DNA from 4 places in the Streptomyces sp. NPDC127038 genome. Region 1 is predicted to be linked to each of the others. Evidence: riboswitches for the same ligand, from Rfam matches in the RefSeq annotation. Region 1 holds a riboswitch; each other region holds the start of a gene.

Region 1 (4,352 bases):
TACGGGCTGATCGTCCTGTGCTGTCTGATCTTCGTGATCGGACCCGCCTCGGGCCTGGATCCCGCGTACGGCACCGGGGACGAACTGCTGGTCGCGCAGCGGGCGTACTTCCGCCGCTGGGGCGTCGTGCCGGCCGGCCTGTTCGGCGGGGCTCCGGGCGAGGCGTTCACCCCCGCGACCGCGCTGTTCATCCACGGCAGCTGGCTCCATCTCCTGGGCAACATGCTGTTCTTCTACGTCTTCGGGCTGATGACCGAGGAGCGCATGGGACACCTGGAGTTCGCCCTCTTCTACCTGGGCTGCGGATATCTGGCCCTGCTCGGCTACGCGGCCGCCAACGCGAGCTCGCAGCAGTCCCTGGTCGGGGCCTCCGGGGCGATCTCCGCGGTGCTCGGCGCGTTCCTGTACCTGTTCCCCAGGGCGCGGGTGACCAGTCTCTTCCCGTTCCTGTTCTTCCTGCCGCTGCGGTTCCCCGCCTGGGTGGTGCTGCCGTTCTGGTTCACGCTCCAGTGGCTGGCGGCGGGGCGCAGCTCCTCGGGCCCCGGGGTGGCCTATCTGGCCCATCTGGTGGGCTTCACCCTGGGCTTCGTCTACGCCTGGGCGCGGTTCCGCCGCCGCCGGGCGGCCGTGCCCGCTCCGGGGCCGGTCCCGGGGCCCCCGCTGGAGCGGCCGGGCCCGGTGGACCGCGAGTAGGGTGAGATCCCCAGCAGCGGCCCCCTAGGGAGAGAACCAGCCGTGATCACCGCGATCGTCCTCATCAAGACCAGCGTGGACCGGATCCCCGAGATCGCCGAGTCGATCGCGTCCCTGGAGAGCGTCAGCGAGGTCTTCTCCGTCACCGGCACCTACGACCTGATCGCCATGGTCCGGGTCCAGGCCCACGACGACCTGGCGGACGTCATCCCCGGCCGGATCAGCAAGATCCCGGGCGTCGAGGCGACGGACACGCACGTGGCGTTCCGTACGTACTCCCAGCACGACCTGGAGGCGGCGTTCGCGATCGGTCTCGACTCCTGACCGACGCGGCGCCGCCTCCGGGCGGGGTGGGCGCGGGTGTCAGACCGCGGGGACGCAGCGGCCGCCCTCGGTGCGGTACTGCCAGCGGGCTCCGTCCCTGACGAGCTCGCGCACCGCGCGGACGAACCGCTCGACGTGCTCGTCGGGGGTGCCCGCCCCGAAGCTGACGCGGATGGCGTTGAGGGACTTCTCGCCGGGGGCCGCTTCCGGGGCTCCGCACTCCCCCTGGGTCTCCGGGGCGCTGCCGAGCAGGGTGCGGACGAGCGGGTGGGCGCAGAAGAGGCCGTCGCGGACGCCGATGCCGTACTCGGCGGAGAGCGCGGCCGCGAAGTGCGAGCTGTTCCAGCCCTCGACGACGAAGGAGATGACGCCGACCCTCGGGGCGTCGTCGCCGAACAGGGAGAGGACCCGGACCTCGGGAACCTCGGCGAGGCCCGCGCGGACGGTGCGGATCAGGTGCTGCTCGCGGGCGACGATCCGCTCGAAGCCCTCCTCGGTGAGCGCCTTGCACGCCGAGGCGATCGAGTAGGCGCCGATGACGTTGGGCGAGCCGGCCTCGTGGCGGGCGGCGCTGTCGTGCCACTCCACGTCCACGCCGCCGTCCGCGCGCCGGCTGACCCTGCGGCTGGCGCCGCCGCCCGCGAGGTAGGGCTCGGCCTCGCGCAGCCAGTCGGAGCGGCCGGCGAGGACGCCGGAGCCGAAGGGCGCGTACAGCTTGTGCCCGGAGAAGGCGACCCAGTCGACGTCGAGGTCGGCGACCGACACGGGGTGGTGCGGGGCGAGCTGGGCGGCGTCGAGGACGATACGGGCGCCGTGGGCGTGCGCGGCGGCGGCCAGTTCCCGTACGGGCCACAGCTCCCCGGTGACGTTCGAGGCGCCGGTGACGCAGACCAGGGCCGGTCCGTAGGGGTCGCGGGCGGCGAGGGCGCGCTCCAGGGTGTCGACGGCCTCGCCCGGGGTGCGCGGGGCGTTCAGGTAGGTCACGCGGGCCTCGCGCCAGGGCAGCAGCGAGGCGTGGTGCTCGGTCTCGAAGACGAAGACCTGGCAGTCGGCCGGGAGGGCCGAGGCGAGCAGGTTGAGCGAGTCGGTGGTGGACCGGGTGAAGACCACCTGGTCGCCGGCCCGGCAGCCGAGGAACTCCTCCACGGTCCTGCGGGCGTTCTCGAAGAGGTCGGTGGACAGCTGCGAGAGGTAGCCGGCGCCCCGGTGGACGCTGCCGTAGTACGGCGCGTACGCGGCGACGTCGTCCCACACCCGCTGGAGGGCGGGGGCGCTGGCCGCGTAGTCGAGGGCCGCGTAGGTCACCTCGCCGCCGGTGACGAGGGGGACGGTGACATCCCTGCCCAGAACGGGCAGGGGGGCACAAACACTCTGGTCGGCGGCAACGGTGGAGACAGACATGGCGAGCTCCTGTGAGAGGCAGGCGGGATCACCGCGGGAACCGGCCGCCGGGAGGCGGGCGGGGCGCGGGAAAAGGTGAAAAGGGTGTGCGGGGGCGGGGCTCTACGCCCTATCGCATTCGCTTGCTCACAGAAGGCTCCCTCGAACGACCAGGACCCCTGGTGGTCCGCCCGGAGAGCGGGAGGGGTCCGCGCTTGCCGTAGACCTCGCTGCCTACGACCTGGTCTTCACCCGGGGCACCCCGCCACGGACGGAGGGTTGCCGGACAGCCGGCCGGGGCCTGATGGCTGTCACTCATGACCTGGTACAGCATCTTGCCAGAGGATCTTCCGCGCGCAAGACGCAGTCCGGATCCTGGACTGCGTCCCGCGCGGGCGCCCGTGCGGGACGGGCGGGTGGATCAGGCGTTGCTGGCGGCCACCCAGCGCTCCAGGGTGCGCCTGGCGGCGCCCGAGTCGATCGCCTCGGCCGCCCGGTCCATCTGGTCGCGGAGCTGCCCGGCGAGCGGCCCCGCGCCCGGTGTGAGGGCCACCAGGGCCGCCGCCGAGTTCAGCAGGACGGCGTCGCGTACGGGCCCCTGCTCGCCGTCCAGCAGGCGCCGGGCGACCTCCGCGTTGTACGAGGCGTCGGCGCCGCGCAGCGCCTCCACGGGGACGACGGGGAGCCCGACGTCCCGCGGGTCGAAGCGCTCCTCGGTGACCTTGCCGTCGCGGACCACCCAGACGTGGGAGCCCCCGGTGGTGGTCAGCTCGTCGAGACCGTCGTCGCCGCGGAAGACCAGCGAGGAGTTGCCGCGCTCGGCGAACACGCCCGCCACGATCGGCGCCATCCGGGGATCGGCGACACCGACCGCCTGGGCCTTCACCCGGGCCGGGTTGGTCAGCGGGCCGAGCACGTTGAAGGTGGTCCGGATGCCCAACTGGCCGCGGGCCGCCGCCACATGACGCAGCGCCGGGTGGAACTTGACCGCGAAGCAGAAGGTGATCCCGGCCTCCTCCGCCACCTGGGCGACCCGGCTCACCGGCAGTTGGAGGTTGACGCCGAGCTTCTCCAGGACGTCCGACGCCCCGGACGCGGAGGACGCGGCCCGGTTGCCGTGCTTGACGACCTTGGCGCCGGTGCCGGCCACCACGATCGAGGACATCGTGGAGATGTTGACGGTCTTCGCGCCGTCGCCGCCCGTTCCCACGATGTCGACGGTGCGTCCGGGCACCTCGATCACATTGGCGTGCTCGTACATCGCCCGGACGAGTCCGGCGATCTCCTGGACGGTCTCGCCCTTGGCCCGCAGCGCCACCACGAAACCGGCGATCTGCGCGTCGGTCGCCTCGCCGCGCATGATGCGGTCCATCGCCCAGGCCGTGTCGTCCGCGCTCTGGTCGCGGCCTTCGAGCAGTCCGTTCAGTACAGCGGGCCAGGAACGGCCCGCCGCGGTGTCGCCTCCAGCGGGGTTCACAGCGCTCATGGTCGCTCCTGGGTTCGTGGGTCACGCGGTCGCGGGTGACACGGTGTCGTGGTGACACGGGGTGGAATCACCCCGCGGCACCGGGTGAGTCCACCCTATCCAGCCCGGGGGACGGCAAAGAGCCCCGTCCGTTGCATGGACGGGGCTCCTGCCGTGGCGGACTGCCGGGGATCAGTGGTGGCCGTGGCCGCTCGTGATCTCCTTGTACTCCTCGACGGTGGGCTTGGGGATCTGGCCTTCCTCCCCGTAGAAGCCCTCGCTCATCTTGGCGCGCAGCTTCTGCGCGCCCGAGACCTTGCGCTCGACACCGTTCTCGTCGACCGTCGGGCCGATCTCGACCGGCTTGTACTGCTCGTGCGCGGTGAGCGTGTGCAGCGCGTCCTGGCTGAGCGGCTCGTGGACCTCGATGAACTCACCGTGCGGCAGGCGCTTGATGATGCCCGACTCGCGGCCGTGCAGCACCTTGTCC
Region 2 (4,352 bases), on a different contig from region 1:
TCCGCCGGCGGTGCGCAGTTCGAGCCGGGCCACCGGGTTGCGGTGTCCGATCACCTGGACCGCGCACCAGTAGCGGCTGGACCCCGTCTTGTAGCGGAGCGCGACCGTACCGGAGGCGCCGGGGCTCAGCAGTTTCCAGGTGATCGGGATGCGGCCGGCCGACGGGGCCGCGAGCCGCGCGAACGCCTGGGCGCTGAGGTCGAGCTGCCCGGGAGCGCAGCCCGTCGGGCATTCGTTGGTGATCCGGACCGTCACGGTGGCGCCGTCCGCCGCGCGCACCAGCACGTACGCGCCGCACGCCGCGGACGTCTCGTAGTCGGTGTGATTCATCGCCGCGGTCAAGACGTCACTGCTCGGGCCGTACGAACAGGAGCCGTCCCCGTTCCCGGCGTCGTACGTCGTCGCCACCCCCCGGTAGTCGGTGCCCGGGCGGATCCGCCCCGCCAGGGAGGCGGTCCTCGCCGTGGTCCGCGGGGTGTCCGGGGCCGACGGGCGTGCCGACGTGGTGGACGGGCGGGCCGTCACCGCCGGGGAGGACGTGGGCCCCGGCGACCGGGTGGCCGCGGCGGACATCGATGCGGCCGGAGCCGCCCGGCCCGGGTCCTGGGTCCCCCGGGAACCGGCGGCCGCCGTGGCGCTGGTGCGCCCCGCGTCGGCCTGGTGGCCGCCCGGCCGGAACGCCACGACCAGACAGACCAGTGCCCCGGCCGCGACCAGCGCCGCCACGGCGATGCCCCGGGGCTTCGGTCCGAGTCCGCGCCGCCGTGCGGTTCGACTCGTTTCGTTCATCGGTATCCGTTCTCCACCCGCTCCGGACCGGGCGGGACACGCCGCATGTCTACTACGGACCGAGAGTCGACGGGGCCACGTCGAGAGAATGAGGGCGCTCGATGCCACGGGCGTGCGGCGGTTCCCGCGATGGGACAGAGTGAGGCCATGGGCCGCCTGTGGATGACGTGGTCGATCGACGGTGTCGGCTCGGCCGGTCAGAACGTCGCCGACGTGGAGGCGGCCTGTCGTGCGCTGGTCGGATCCGTGGAGCGGTCCCGGCGCGCCTTCGACACGCCGGAACCGTGGGAGGAACTCCGCGCGGCGGCGCTGCTCCTCCAGGACCGGATTCTGGGTTCGGGCCGTGAGACCCTCGACCAGGGACGGAAGTGGGCCTCCACCCTGAGCGGCCTGAGCATCCTGCTGATCCCCCGAGAGTGAGCCCGCCCGGCCGCGGGGCCGGCCGCCGAGGTCCACCCGGAACCGAGTGCCGGCGACCGGCCCCGCGGCCGGGAGCGTCAGGCGTCCGCCGCCACGGGCACCGCGTCGGTGCCCGGCCGGAAGGCGGGGTGGGCGCCGAGACGGCGTACGTAGTCCAGGAGCCGGGGACGTGTACCGAGGATCTCCGGGCCGCCCAGCCCGGTGAGCGCGACCCACGCGTCGACGTCCGCCGCCGTGAGGCTCTCGCCCAGGACGTAGGGACGCGCGGCGAGTTGGCAGTCCAGCAGGTCAAGGGCCGCCGCGAGCTCCGAGGGGCGGGCGGACGGGGTGACCTCACGCTCCAGCAGATCACGCAGGGCCTCGATGTCGGCGGTCAGCTCCGGAGGGCACAGCGTGGAAGGGCAGGTCGTGGTGTGGCCGGAGAGCAGTCCCGCGAGATCGCGGAGGATGTCGGGCGTGTGGTTGCTGACGATGCGTCCGCTCCAGCGGTCGCACAGCGCCGGTGCCGTCAGCGGCCCGTCGAAGTGATGCTCGGTGGCCTCGTAGGCGCGGCGCAGCGAGGCGAAGGCCTCGGGAGTGCGCGCGGGGTCCGTGAGGAGCGTGGTGGCGACCGAGTCCCGAAGCCCGAGCAGCCCGAGGGTGATGGCGATCCGCAGCGAGCGCGGACACCCTCGTGACAGATACAGCTCGTAGCGGTGCGGGGCCGGGTAGAAGCCGCCGGCCAGCCCCACACCGATGCGGCTGTCGACACGGTGGGGGAGGACGGACGGCGCCGCCGGCGGCTTGAAACGGAGGGCGGAGGGCAGCGAAATCTGCTCACAGGGACGGGAGTCGACGGAACTGGACGTGCGCGAAGCTGTCTCGGGCATGACTCTCCCTTGGGGGAAGAAGGAAGCCACCGCCGCTTTGTGGGCACCGGCGGCCGGAATGCGGATTGACCGCGCCTGTCGCACCGGTCCGGATCAACGGACCGGTCGCGGATCAGTAGGCGCTGGAGACACGCAACAGATCGATGTGAAGGCGCCTCGTCAAGCCGTTCCTTGGCATTCCACCGGTCCCGACCTCAGGGCTCGCGAGACGCGAGACCACGCTTGCCCCACCGCGCCGGCGGGACCCGGTCGTCACCCGGGGCACCCCGTCGCGGTGGAAGGGTTGCCTGTCAGCGGGCCGGGGCCGATGACCACTGGGGCGGAGGACCGCACCGTGGGCGCTGACAATCGTGACCGTCCCCGTCAGTCTCGGGGCGCTCTGTTGCGCCGTCAAGAAGGCCGCGAGCACGGTCTCATCTGGTGGTCACCCGCATTGACATTCTTTTCGGGGCGGGCCTAACGTGCGGCCCACGAAGGGATGCCCTCTTCGGCCGGAGTGGAAACGGTGACGGCGATGCACTCAGCTGACGGGACGGCCGCATGGCGGCGCCGCGGCCGCGAAGTGCTCTGCGCCGACCGCTCCGTGGACCTGCTGCGCGTCAACAGCGCACTGTGTACGGGCATGTGTCACCCCCTCAGCCGGGGCTGACGGTTCCTCCGCGTCTCTGACGACCGCCGCCCTCGCGGTACGTCCCTTCCTGCCCAGCCCCCGTTCCGCGTAGGCCGCGCACCGCCTCGTACCGAGCCTCTCCCGCTCGGCGCGGCGCCGCGCCCGCGTGGATCCGGGGTGTCCGCGTCCGCTGGAGCTCTCCATGAGTCAACTCCCCGGCAGCGCCGTGCCCTTGGGTACGGCGCCGCCCGCCGAGGCGATCCCCCGTACCGACGTCCCCGCCGCCCCCGCGCCTCCGGCGGCCCAGCGGGTGCTGCCCCTTCGGCACCCCGGCCGCTGGATCGTCACGGCCCTGGTGCTCGTCCTGGTCGCCCAGATCGCCCACGGCCTGGTGACCAACCCCTTCTACCAGTGGGACCGGTTCTCGTACTGGTTCCTGCGCCCGACCGTCCTCGACGGACTGCTGATCACCCTCGAAGTCACCCTCTTCAGCGCCGTCCTCGGCCTGCTCGGCGGCGTCCTGCTGGCTCTCGGCAGGCTCTCCCCGAGCCCGGTGCTGCGCGCGGTGAGCTGGGTCTACACCTGGCTGTTCCGTTCGGTGCCCCTCATCGTGGTCCTGCTGTTCCTCTACAACTTCAGTGCGCTGTACCGGACGCTGAGCGTAGGCGTCCCGTTCGGCCCGTCCTTCTTCACCTTCGACGAGTCCCGCCTGGCCACCGACATGGCCGTCGCCGTCGTGGGACTGAGTCTGAACGAGGCGGCGTACGCCTCCGAAGTGGTACGGGGCGGCCTTCTCTCCGTCGACCAGGGGCAGCACGAAGCCGCCGCCGCCCTGGGCCTGCCGCTGCGCTACCGGTTCACGCGGATCGTCCTCCCGCAGGCCCTGCGCTCCATCGTCCCCAACTACGTCAACCAGCTGATCGGTCTGGTCAAGGGCACCTCGCTGGTCTTCTACGTGTCCCTGCTTGACCTGTTCGGAACCGTGCAGAGCATGGGCAGCACCTACCCGGGCGACATCGTGCCCCTGCTCCTCGTCGCCACCGCCTGGTACCTGATCCTCACGAGCGTCGTCTCGGTCGTCCAGTTCTACGTCGAGCGGTACTACGCGCGGGGCGCCCTGCGCACCCTGCCGCCGACCCCGTTGCAGAAGGTACGAGGCGGTCTGCGCGAGGCGCGGGCCCGGGTCCGCAGGGAGACGGCGACATGACCGGCGTGACGAGCGGACCGCGGCCGGCGGCGGTCGAGGTGCACGACGTCCACAAGTGGTACGGCGACCAGCAGGTCCTGAACGGAGTCGAGTTGACCGTGCGGCCCGGCGAGGTCACGGTCGTCGTGGGTCCGTCCGGCTCCGGGAAGTCCACCCTCCTGCGCGTGATCAACCACCTGGAGAAGCCCGAACGCGGCCATGTGAGCCTGAACGGCGAGCTCATCGGCGTACGCAGGCACGGCGACCGGCTCAAGGAGCTGAGCGAAAGGGTCATCCTGGCCCAGCGCGGCCGCATCGGGTTCGTGTTCCAGAACTTCAACCTCTTCCCCCATCTGACCGTGCTCGACAACGTGGCCGCCGCCCCGGTGGCGACCGGCAGGCTGTCCCGGGCCGGGGCCCGAGAACTGGCCCGCGAACTGCTCGCACGCGTGGGCCTGGCCGACAGGACCGCCGCCTA
Region 3 (4,352 bases), on a different contig from region 1:
CAGGCGGTAGAAGTTGGCCAGCTTGGTGGAGAAGGAGCTGCGCAGGATGTCGGGGTCGGCACGGGTCACGTTGCCCCACACCGCGTCGTAGTCACCCGACTGGAGCGTCGGGGCGAACTGCGTGACCTGGAGCTGCTTGAGAACCACTTCGACGCCGACGGCCTTGAGCTGCTGCTGGATCAGCTCCAGCGCGGGCTGGTTGGTGGCCGCGTTGGGGAACCACTTGATGGTCAGGCTGAGCTTCTTGCCGTCCTTGGCGCGGATGCCGTCGCTGCCGGTCTTCCAGCCGGCCTCGTCCAGCAGGGACTTGGCCGCGGCGGCGTCGAAGGTCAGGCCGGAGGCGAGGTCGGTGTAGTCGGGCGTGGTGTGCGCGAGGACGCTGGTGGCCGGCTGGGTACCGGTCGGGAACACCGTGTTGGCGATCTGCTGCCGGTCGATGGCGAACAGGATCGCCTGGCGCACCTTGGCGTCCTTGAGCAGCGGCCGAGAGTTGTTGAGGCCCAGACCGAACACGACGCCGGGGTTGGCCCGCCGCTGGAGGGTGACCTGGCCGCCCTTAAGGGCCGCCTCGTTGGCCTTGCCGACGCTGGAGACGGCGTCGACCTGACCGGACTGCAGGCTGCCGGCCCGTACACCCGCCTCCGGCACGACCTTGAACACCAGCTTGTCCAGATACGCATCGCCCTTCTTGGACCACAGCGAGGAACCCCAGGCGTATCCGGTGCGCTTGGCAAGGGTGAGGGACTGGTTCTGCACATACTGCTTCAGCACGAACGGCCCGGAGCCGATCACCCCGTCGCTGCACTTCTGCTGCGGGGTCTTCTTCACGCTGGCCGAGGACTCGATCCCCAGCGAGTGCGTCGAAGTGGCCTGCAGGAACTGGGCGTTGGGCTGGCTGAAGGTCACCTTCACAGTGAGCGGGTCGACCACCGTGGTGCTCTTGACGCCGCTCAGATAGCCCTCGGCGAGCGTCCCCAGGGCGCCGAGCTTCGGCACCGCGTCGAAGTTGTCCTTGACCACCTGCGCGGTCAGCTTCGAGCCGTCGCTGAAGGTGACGCCCGACCTCAGATGGAACGTGAACGTCGTGGTGTCGGAGCTGATGTCCCAGCTCTTCGCCAGCCACGGCACGATCTTGCCGGTCTTGGGGTCCTGGTCCGTCAGGGAGTCCACGATCTGGCGCACCGAGTAGATGGTCTCGTTGCTGGCGACCTGCTGCGGATCCACGCAGCCGGCGTCCGAACCTACCGCGAAGGTCAGGGTGCCGCCGGACTTGGGCTGTCCGGTGCCGCTGCCGGAATCGCCGCCGCCGGAGCCGCAGGCGGTCAGCAGAACACTGGTGGTCACAAGGGCGGTCAGTGCCGCCCACCGGGAGGTTCTGACATGGGAAAGTGCAGTCACGGAGGGCTTCTCCTACTCGTGTCACCAGGCACGGACGCCGTACGAGGCATGGCTGTGCGTGGGCGTGCGGCCCCGGCCGGCGCGACGCCGGTGCCGGGGGAGCGCTGTGCAGAGGGGGATCAGGGCGAAACGGGGGGATCAAAGACAGGCGGAGATCAGGCGCAGGCGGGTGCGGCGACGACAGGTGTCGTACTGCGGCCTGCGGCGGGAAGACCCGTCAGGCCTGACAGAGACAGCTGGTCGAGCGCTTGAGGTCGATGTGGCGCCGACGCGAGAGCCGGGAGAACACGGTGGCGCCGGCGAAACGGGCGCTGAGGTCACCACCGTGCCGCATATCGGTCCTCCACATGATCCGGCCCCGCTCCCGGGGCCACGCGCTTGCGGAGATCGTCGGTGATCCCGCCGGGCTTTCACCTGGAGCACCCCGCCGCGCGGGAGGGTTGCCGGTCAGCGAGCCAGGGCTTGACGCTGACACTCAATGCCGTTCGTGATCGTACGGAGCGGTCTTGGCGTACGTCAATGGCGCAAAAGGACGCCTCGTCAGGGGAGTCCGGGGCGAGAGTGCCGGCTCAGGAGCCGCCGCGCTCGCGGGGGATCTTCTGGCCGGCCTCGATCGCCACGGGCAGCCGGTTCTCGGCCGGGGGCAGCGGGCAGGTGGCCAGGTCCGTGTAGGCGCACGGCAGGTTCGCGGCGCGGTTGAAGTCCAGGACGACCGTGCCGTCGGCGGCGGGCGGATCGAGCGCCAGGGACCGGTTGGCGGCGTAGGTGGTGACCCCGGAGGTCGCGTCGGTGAACAGCACCAACAGCCGTCCCGCACCATGGCCGGGAAATGCGGTCAGCGACAGCGGGCGCCCGTCGAGCTCGAACTCGACCCTGCCCGGAGCGTCGTAGACATGCTCAAGGCCCTCGACCGCGGCGCCCACGGTGGCCGGCCGCGGTGTGTCGAAGGGGATGTAGCGGCCAGTTACGGCCCAGCGCGGATCGGGGGCGTAGGCGGGCGTGCCGGTGAAAGCCGTGCGCAGCGGCGCGTCCGGGTGCCTGGGGCGCACGATGTCCTGGCCGCCGCGCTTGGCGACCTCGATGACGGCGTCTCCCCAGACGGCGTCGACGCCGCCGCGCTCGGGAAGCACGTCGAAGCGGTGCTCGCCGCGCACCGGCGTCCCGTCGACGACCAGCTCCTCGCCCTCGTCGAGGTCCACGACGACGCCTTCGGGGCCGGTGTGCCACGAGCCGGGCGCGTCCGGGAAGCGCTGGGGCCGGTCGTCGAGCCAGTGCAGGCCGGTGATCGCCAGGAACCCGTGTGGGTCGGCGAGCCGGGCCTCCTGGCTGCGGTGCCACTCCAGCCAGGTCTCGGTGAAGGCGTGGAGGTCCGTGGTGGTGGCCTCGGTGGTCATGGGAATCTCCTTTGTGCCGGGGGTGCCTTCGGGCAGGGGATGCAAGGGGTTGTCGGGCCGACGGGTGTATTCAGCCGGCCAGCGCAGCCGGGCGATGGGGCGTTCGAAAGGAAGGCCGAAGCCGGACTCCGTCAGCAGTTTCGTGCCCAGGGCCAGACCGAGGTGATAGCGGCCGTGGGTGGCGGCCTGGGCGGTCTGGGCCTGGCTGGAGACGAGCAGCGGGTGGCGGCCGAAGACGGGGATCGCGGAGGTGCCGACCTGCAGTCCGGGCACTTCGCGCCCGACGAGCGCCGCGAGCTGGGGTGAGTCCGCGCCGAAGGTCTGCCCGAACCAGGCCGAGGTGAGACCGAACTCTGCAGCTTCTTGGGCCAGTTGGACGGTGGCGTCGACCTGGTTCGGCGCGTCGGACGCGTTGAGCGCTACTCCAACAGTCATGTCAGTTCAGAACGGGCGTCGGCCGGACCCGCATTCCGGTCCGCGTGTGACAGCTTCTTGTCAGTCATGTGTACTCAGCCATGAGTGGAAGGGCTGGCCCGGGGCTCAGCCCGCCTGCCGTCGGTCCGGTGCGGACCGGTGGGTGAGCGGTGCGCGCAGGCCGAGGTTCTCACGCAGGGTGTTGCCGGTGTATTCGGTGCGGTAGATGCCGCGTTCCTGTAGTTCCGGGACGAGCAGGTCGACGATGTCGTCGAGGCCGTCGGGGATGAGGTACGGAGTGACGTTGAAGCCGTCGATCGCGCCGTGCCGTACGTAATGGGCGAACTTGTCGGCGAGGCTGGCCGGAGTGCCGACGTGCCCGCGCTGGGGGCCCAGCGCGATGACGGTCTCGCGCAGCGACCAGCCGTGCGCCTCCGCTTTTGCCCGCCATTCGGCCACGATGGCGCGCGGGTCGGCGATGCGCCGCGCACCGAAGGAGCCGTCGTTCTCCGTGACGACCGGGTCCTCCTTGGGCAAGGGCCCGTCGGCGTCGCGGTCGGACAGATCGATGCCCCACAGCAGTCCGGCGATGCCCAGGGCCGTGGCCGGGGTGACCTGTTGGAGCCGGATCCAGCGCTTCTTCTCCTGGGCCTCCTCCTCGGTGGCGCCGATGATGATCTCGGTGCCGGGCAGGATGCGGAGGTCGTCGTCGGGCCGCCCGACCGCGCGCAGCCGACGCCGGATGTCTTCGGCGAAGGCCAGCGCGTCGTCGAATTCGGTGCCGTGCGCGGAGAAGATGACGTCGGCGTTGCGGGCGGCGAAGTCGCGTCCCTCACCGGAGTCCCCGGCCTGGAAGATCACGGGGTGACCCTGGGCGCTGCGCGGCAGGGTCGGAGCGAGGTCGACGTCGAACTGCGGCCCCTTGTGGCGCACTTGGTGGACGGCGCCGGGCAGCGACCAGGCGGGCGCGCCGATGGTGTCGGCGACTGCCCCGTCCTCCCAGCCGTCCCAGAGGGCGCGGGCCACGGTGAGGAACTCCTCGGCGCGCCGGTAGCGGTCGGCGTGGTCGAGGTAGCCGCCGCGGCGGAAGTTCGCGCCGGTCCAGGCGTTGTCCGTGGTCACCACGTTCCAGCCGGCGCGGCCCTC
Region 4 (4,352 bases), on a different contig from region 1:
GCCCAGCACCACCGGCTGCTCACCGGTGGGCTGGACGAGGTCTGGAGCCGCCCGGAGGCGGTGCAACGGCAACTGGTCGCGAGCGGAGGCCGAGCCGCATGATCGAGATCGTCGACCCGGATCGCTGCATTGCCTGCGACCGGTGCATCGAGGTGTGCCCGACGCGCGTCTTCGATCGCGGCGCTGACGGCGTTCCGGTGATCGCGCGCCAGGACAGCTGCCAGACCTGCTTCCAGTGCGAGGCTTACTGCCCGACCGACGCGCTGTTCGTCGCCCCACTGGTGACCGCGGTCGCTCCCGGCTCGCGTTTCCGTGATGTGACAGAGCTCGAGGACTCCGGTCTGCTCGGCGGATACCGGCGTGAGCTCGGCTGGGGCAGGGGAAGGACGCTCGGCGCCCGCACCGCGGTCGGACCGGAGTATCCGGACTGACCGGACCGGAGTATCCGGACTGACCAGGGCCTGGATCGTCGCAGGATCCAGGCCCAGACTCCTGTACCCGGCCGAGGACGCCGGACACCGACCACGAAGAACGACTTGTCGCACGTCGCTCTGATGCTCCGCAAACGGGGACAGGGGATCGCAGATTCACAACCTGTCGTCCCGATGATGTCCCGACGGTGCGAGGAGACTTCGCGGGCGAGAGCCTGCGGGCCCTTTCGTCTGGGCCTTCTGCGGTGAGCACGCAGCTCGTCGGCACGTCATCCACGCGGATTCGACACCGTCGCCGCGTCCCGACGGTTGCAGTGGGAAACGTGTGGTGACCGTGTCGAGGCGGGCCGCCGTCCATCGGGGCGTCCGCGATGCGGGACGGCCCTCTTGACGCCGATGTCGGTCGGATCGACACTCACTGAGGGAATCCTAGTGAATAGGTAGGGAAATTATGAGGCGCTTGGAGTCGGTCACCGTCCGATGAGCCGTTCGCCTCTTCTGACCTCCCGCCGTCACATCGATCTGCTGCGTGTCTGCAGCGCCATCAACCCCCAGGGCTGAGCCGCGCCCATCCCGCACCGGAGACGCCCTCGGGCGTCGTGCCGTCCGGTGCGCACGGGAGAACTCCGCTCCCTCACCCGACGTCGCTTCCGCCGCGCGTACGTCCGCGCCCGCTCCCGGGGAGAGTCATGACTGTCACACCGCTGGCCGCCCACGCCGCCGACCGACCCGCGCCCGCCTTCCGGGGCCGGATCGGCCGGGACGCGCGCAGCGGCCACTACGCCGTTCCGGGCCGCTACCGCCTCCATCTGTCGACCGCCTGTCCCGGCGGCCTGCGCATCGCCGTCACCCACAGCCTGCTCGGCCTGGACACCGTCTGTCCGGCCACCTTCCTGCCCGCGGTCCCCGACTGCCCCGAGGGCGGCCACTCCGTCCTGCGTCCGTTGTACGAGGCCAGCGCCCACCGGTACCCCGGTCCGGCCGTCGCGCCGGTGCTCAGCGACGACTGGTCCGGGCGGATCGTCAGCACCCACGCCCCGGACATCATGCGCGACCTCGACCGCCGGTTTGGCGGCGACCGCCCCTCGCTCTACCCGTGCGGCGCGGAGTCGGAGATCGAGGCCGTCGAGTGGATGTGCGCGCAAGGCATCGAACAGGCCGCGCAGCACGCCGGATCGGCCGGTGGCGCGCCGGTGGAACGTGACACGGCACTTGGCATGCTGCTCGAAACGCTCGGGGCCCTGGAACGCTGGCTCGAAGGACGCACGTACCTGATCCGCGACGAAATCATCGCCGCCGACGTCGAGTTGTGGGTCGCCCTGGTCCAACTCGACACCGTGCACCGCAACCACCTCGACGCCTCAGCCGTCCAACGCATCGCCGACCACCCGACCCTGTGGGCCTACGCCCGCCGGCTCGCCGCCCACCCTGCCTTCGGCGGCCACCTCGACCTCGACGGCATCGAGCGCCGTCACCACGCCCGTTGCCAGGGCCTGGAGGCCGCCGGAGCGGCCGTGCGGATCCTGGACTGGGCAGCACACGCGGCCCGTTAGCCGTTCCACCTGGTGGACCGGCGTTGACATTCGTTCGGGCAATTGTCTTGACTATGGCCCAGAACGGTCATGAGTGTCAGCGACAAGCCCTGGCTTGCTGACTGGCAACCCTCGCTCCGCGGTGGGGTGCCCCAGGTGACGACCGGACCGAAGACGTTTCGGTAAGCGCGAGGCCCACACGGGCCGGAACAGTGATGGTGACGTCATGTACGCAGCTCCCAGGACGGCCACGCGCCGCTCCCAGGGCTGCGTACAGCCGTACCCGAACCCTCTCGTCGCCGATCGCGCCGTCGATCTGCTCCGCGTGAACAGCGCACTGTGTACCGCACCGGGCTGTGCCCGCTGTCGGGGCTGACACCTCCCCGCAGCCCCCGCACTCCCTGACGAACACCGCCCGTGCGGTGTGCCGTTGTCCTCCCCGCCCCCGGTACCTCACCGTCGTGTGCGCTTCCGCATGCCGCCGTGCTTCCGGGGTGTTCTCACCCAGCCGGAGCCCACCATGAGTGAACCCCCTGGCGCCACCGTCACCCTCCCCGAGGCGCCGACCGCCGACGAACCATCGAAAGCCCTCACTGCCCAGCGAGTTTTGACGCTGCGGCGCCCCGGACGCTGGATCGCCACTGCGGTCGTCCTCGTCCTGGTCGCCCAGTTCGTGCACGGACTGGTCTCCAACCCCTTCTACCAGTGGGACCGCTGGAGCTACTGGTTCCTGCGCCCCACCATCCTCGACGGCCTGCTGATCACCCTCGAAGTCACCGCCTACAGCGCGGTGCTCGGCCTGATCGGCGGCATCGTGCTCGCCCTGGCCCGGCTGTCGAGGAGCCCCGTGCTGCGCGCGGTCAGCTGGACCTACGTCTGGGCGCTGCGCTCCATCCCGCTCATCGTGGTACTGATCTTCCTCTACAACTTCAGTGCCCTGTACAAGACGTTGAGCGTCGGCATTCCCTTCGGCCCGGCCTTCTTCTCCTTCGACGAGTCGAAGCTCGCCACCGACATGGTCGTCGCCGTGATCGGCCTCAGCCTCAACGAGGCCGCCTACGCGGCCGAGGTCGTACGCGGGGGCATCCTCTCCGTCGACCAGGGCCAGCACGAGGCGGCCGCGGCGCTCGGCCTGCCGAAGGGCTACCAGTTCCGGAAGATCGTCTTTCCGCAGGCGCTGCGCTCGATCATCCCGAACTACGTCAACCAGCTCATCGGCCTGATCAAGGGCACCTCGCTGGTCTTCTACGTCTCTCTGCTCGACCTGTTCGGCTCGGCGCAGACCATGGGTTCCACCTACCCCGGCGACATCGTGCCGCTGCTGCTGGTCGTCACCGTCTGGTACCTGATCCTGACCAGCGTCGTCTCCGTCGTCCAGTTCTACGTCGAGCGGTACTACGCCCGCGGTGCCATTCGCAGCCTGCCGCCGACACCGCTGCAGAAGCTCCGCACCGGGCTCACCGACCTGCGGGCCCGCATCCGCCGGGAGGCCGCCGTATGACCGCCGACACCATCGAGGCCCTGGCGGACGTCGAGGCCGCCACCCTCGAGGTCCACGACGTGCACAAGTGGTACGGCACCCATCGGGTGCTGGACGGCGTCGACCTGACCGTCCGCCCCGGCGAGGTCACCGTGATCCTCGGCCCCTCGGGCTCCGGCAAGTCCACCCTGCTGCGGGTCATCAACCATCTGGAGAAGCCCGAGATCGGCCACGTCAGCATCAATGGCGAGCTGATCGGTGTGAAGCGACAGGGCGAGAGGCTCAAGGAGCTGAGCGAGCGCGCCATCCTCACCCAGCGCGGGCGGATCGGCTTCGTCTTCCAGAACTTCAACCTCTTCCCGCACCTCACCGTCCTGGACAACGTGGCCGCCGCCCCGGTCGCCACCGGCAGGCTCGGCAAGCCCGAAGCCCAGGAGCTCGCCCGCGAACTCCTCGGCCGGGTCGGCCTCGGCGACAAGACCGGCGCCTACCCGCGCCAGCTCTCCGGCGGCCAGCAGCAGCGCGTCGCCATCGCCCGCGCCCTCGCCCTGCGCCCCGGCGTCATCCTCTTCGACGAGCCCACCTCCGCCCTCGACCCCGAACTCGTCGGCGAAGTCCTCGCCGTCATCAAGGACCTGGCGACCAGCGGCACCACCCTTCTCATCGTCACCCACGAGATCGGCTTCGCCCGCGAGATCGCCGACCGGGTCGTCTTCATCGACAGCGGCAAGATCATCGAGCAGGGCCCGCCCTCCGAGGTCCTCGACAAGCCCCGGCACGAGCGGACCAGGGACTTCCTCAGCAAGGTCCTCTGACCCGCCGCACCCTTCAGACCTCCCCCCACGCCACCCTCATCACCTCCAGCGACAAGGAACGGCCATGCCCACCCAGTTCACCCGACGCAGCCTG

The links. Region 1 has a riboswitch for S-adenosylmethionine ahead of ACFWI4_RS18625 (aminotransferase class V-fold PLP-dependent enzyme). Riboswitches for the same ligand answer to the same signal wherever they lie in the genome.
Region 2: linked by a shared signal. The riboswitch ahead of ACFWI4_RS22315 (cell envelope biogenesis protein OmpA) and the one ahead of ACFWI4_RS18625 (aminotransferase class V-fold PLP-dependent enzyme) in region 1 are both predicted to bind S-adenosylmethionine.
Region 3: linked by a shared signal. The riboswitch ahead of ACFWI4_RS15285 (putative leader peptide) and the one ahead of ACFWI4_RS18625 (aminotransferase class V-fold PLP-dependent enzyme) in region 1 are both predicted to bind S-adenosylmethionine.
Region 4: linked by a shared signal. The riboswitch ahead of ACFWI4_RS15180 (amino acid ABC transporter permease) and the one ahead of ACFWI4_RS18625 (aminotransferase class V-fold PLP-dependent enzyme) in region 1 are both predicted to bind S-adenosylmethionine.

The regions. Positions count from the first base shown of each region.
Region 1 is NZ_JBHXDQ010000024.1:16,562-20,913, reverse strand. It holds gene ACFWI4_RS18635 (rhomboid family intramembrane serine protease) at 1-693, shown strand, start outside; gene ACFWI4_RS18630 (Lrp/AsnC family transcriptional regulator) at 736-1,017, shown strand; gene ACFWI4_RS18625 (aminotransferase class V-fold PLP-dependent enzyme) at 1,057-2,418, opposite strand; SAM riboswitch class IV at 2,604-2,720, opposite strand; gene trpD (anthranilate phosphoribosyltransferase) at 2,819-3,883, opposite strand; gene ACFWI4_RS18615 (cytochrome bc complex cytochrome b subunit) at 4,055-4,352, opposite strand, start outside.
Region 2 is NZ_JBHXDQ010000032.1:54,706-59,057, reverse strand. It holds gene ACFWI4_RS22325 (expansin EXLX1 family cellulose-binding protein) at 1-789, opposite strand, end outside; gene ACFWI4_RS22320 (hypothetical protein) at 919-1,209, shown strand; gene ACFWI4_RS22315 (cell envelope biogenesis protein OmpA) at 1,287-2,078, opposite strand; SAM riboswitch class IV at 2,292-2,434, opposite strand; gene ACFWI4_RS22310 (hypothetical protein) at 2,593-2,727, shown strand; gene ACFWI4_RS22305 (amino acid ABC transporter permease) at 2,891-3,895, shown strand; gene ACFWI4_RS22300 (amino acid ABC transporter ATP-binding protein) at 3,892-4,352, shown strand, end outside.
Region 3 is NZ_JBHXDQ010000017.1:70,869-75,220, reverse strand. It holds gene ACFWI4_RS15290 (ABC transporter substrate-binding protein) at 1-1,398, opposite strand, end outside; gene ACFWI4_RS15285 (putative leader peptide) at 1,616-1,732, opposite strand; SAM riboswitch class IV at 1,768-1,881, opposite strand; gene ACFWI4_RS15280 (DUF1684 domain-containing protein) at 1,968-2,792, opposite strand; partial or broken gene ACFWI4_RS15275 (LLM class flavin-dependent oxidoreductase) at 2,874-3,227, opposite strand; gene ACFWI4_RS15270 (NtaA/DmoA family FMN-dependent monooxygenase) at 3,333-4,352, opposite strand, start outside.
Region 4 is NZ_JBHXDQ010000017.1:50,068-54,419, reverse strand. It holds gene ACFWI4_RS15200 (FAD-dependent oxidoreductase) at 1-102, shown strand, start outside; gene ACFWI4_RS15195 (4Fe-4S binding protein) at 99-431, shown strand; gene ACFWI4_RS15190 (putative leader peptide) at 912-992, shown strand; gene ACFWI4_RS15185 (glutathione S-transferase family protein) at 1,121-1,984, shown strand; SAM riboswitch class IV at 2,050-2,158, shown strand; gene ACFWI4_RS15180 (amino acid ABC transporter permease) at 2,484-3,464, shown strand; gene ACFWI4_RS15175 (amino acid ABC transporter ATP-binding protein) at 3,461-4,258, shown strand; gene ACFWI4_RS15170 (ABC transporter substrate-binding protein) at 4,323-4,352, shown strand, end outside.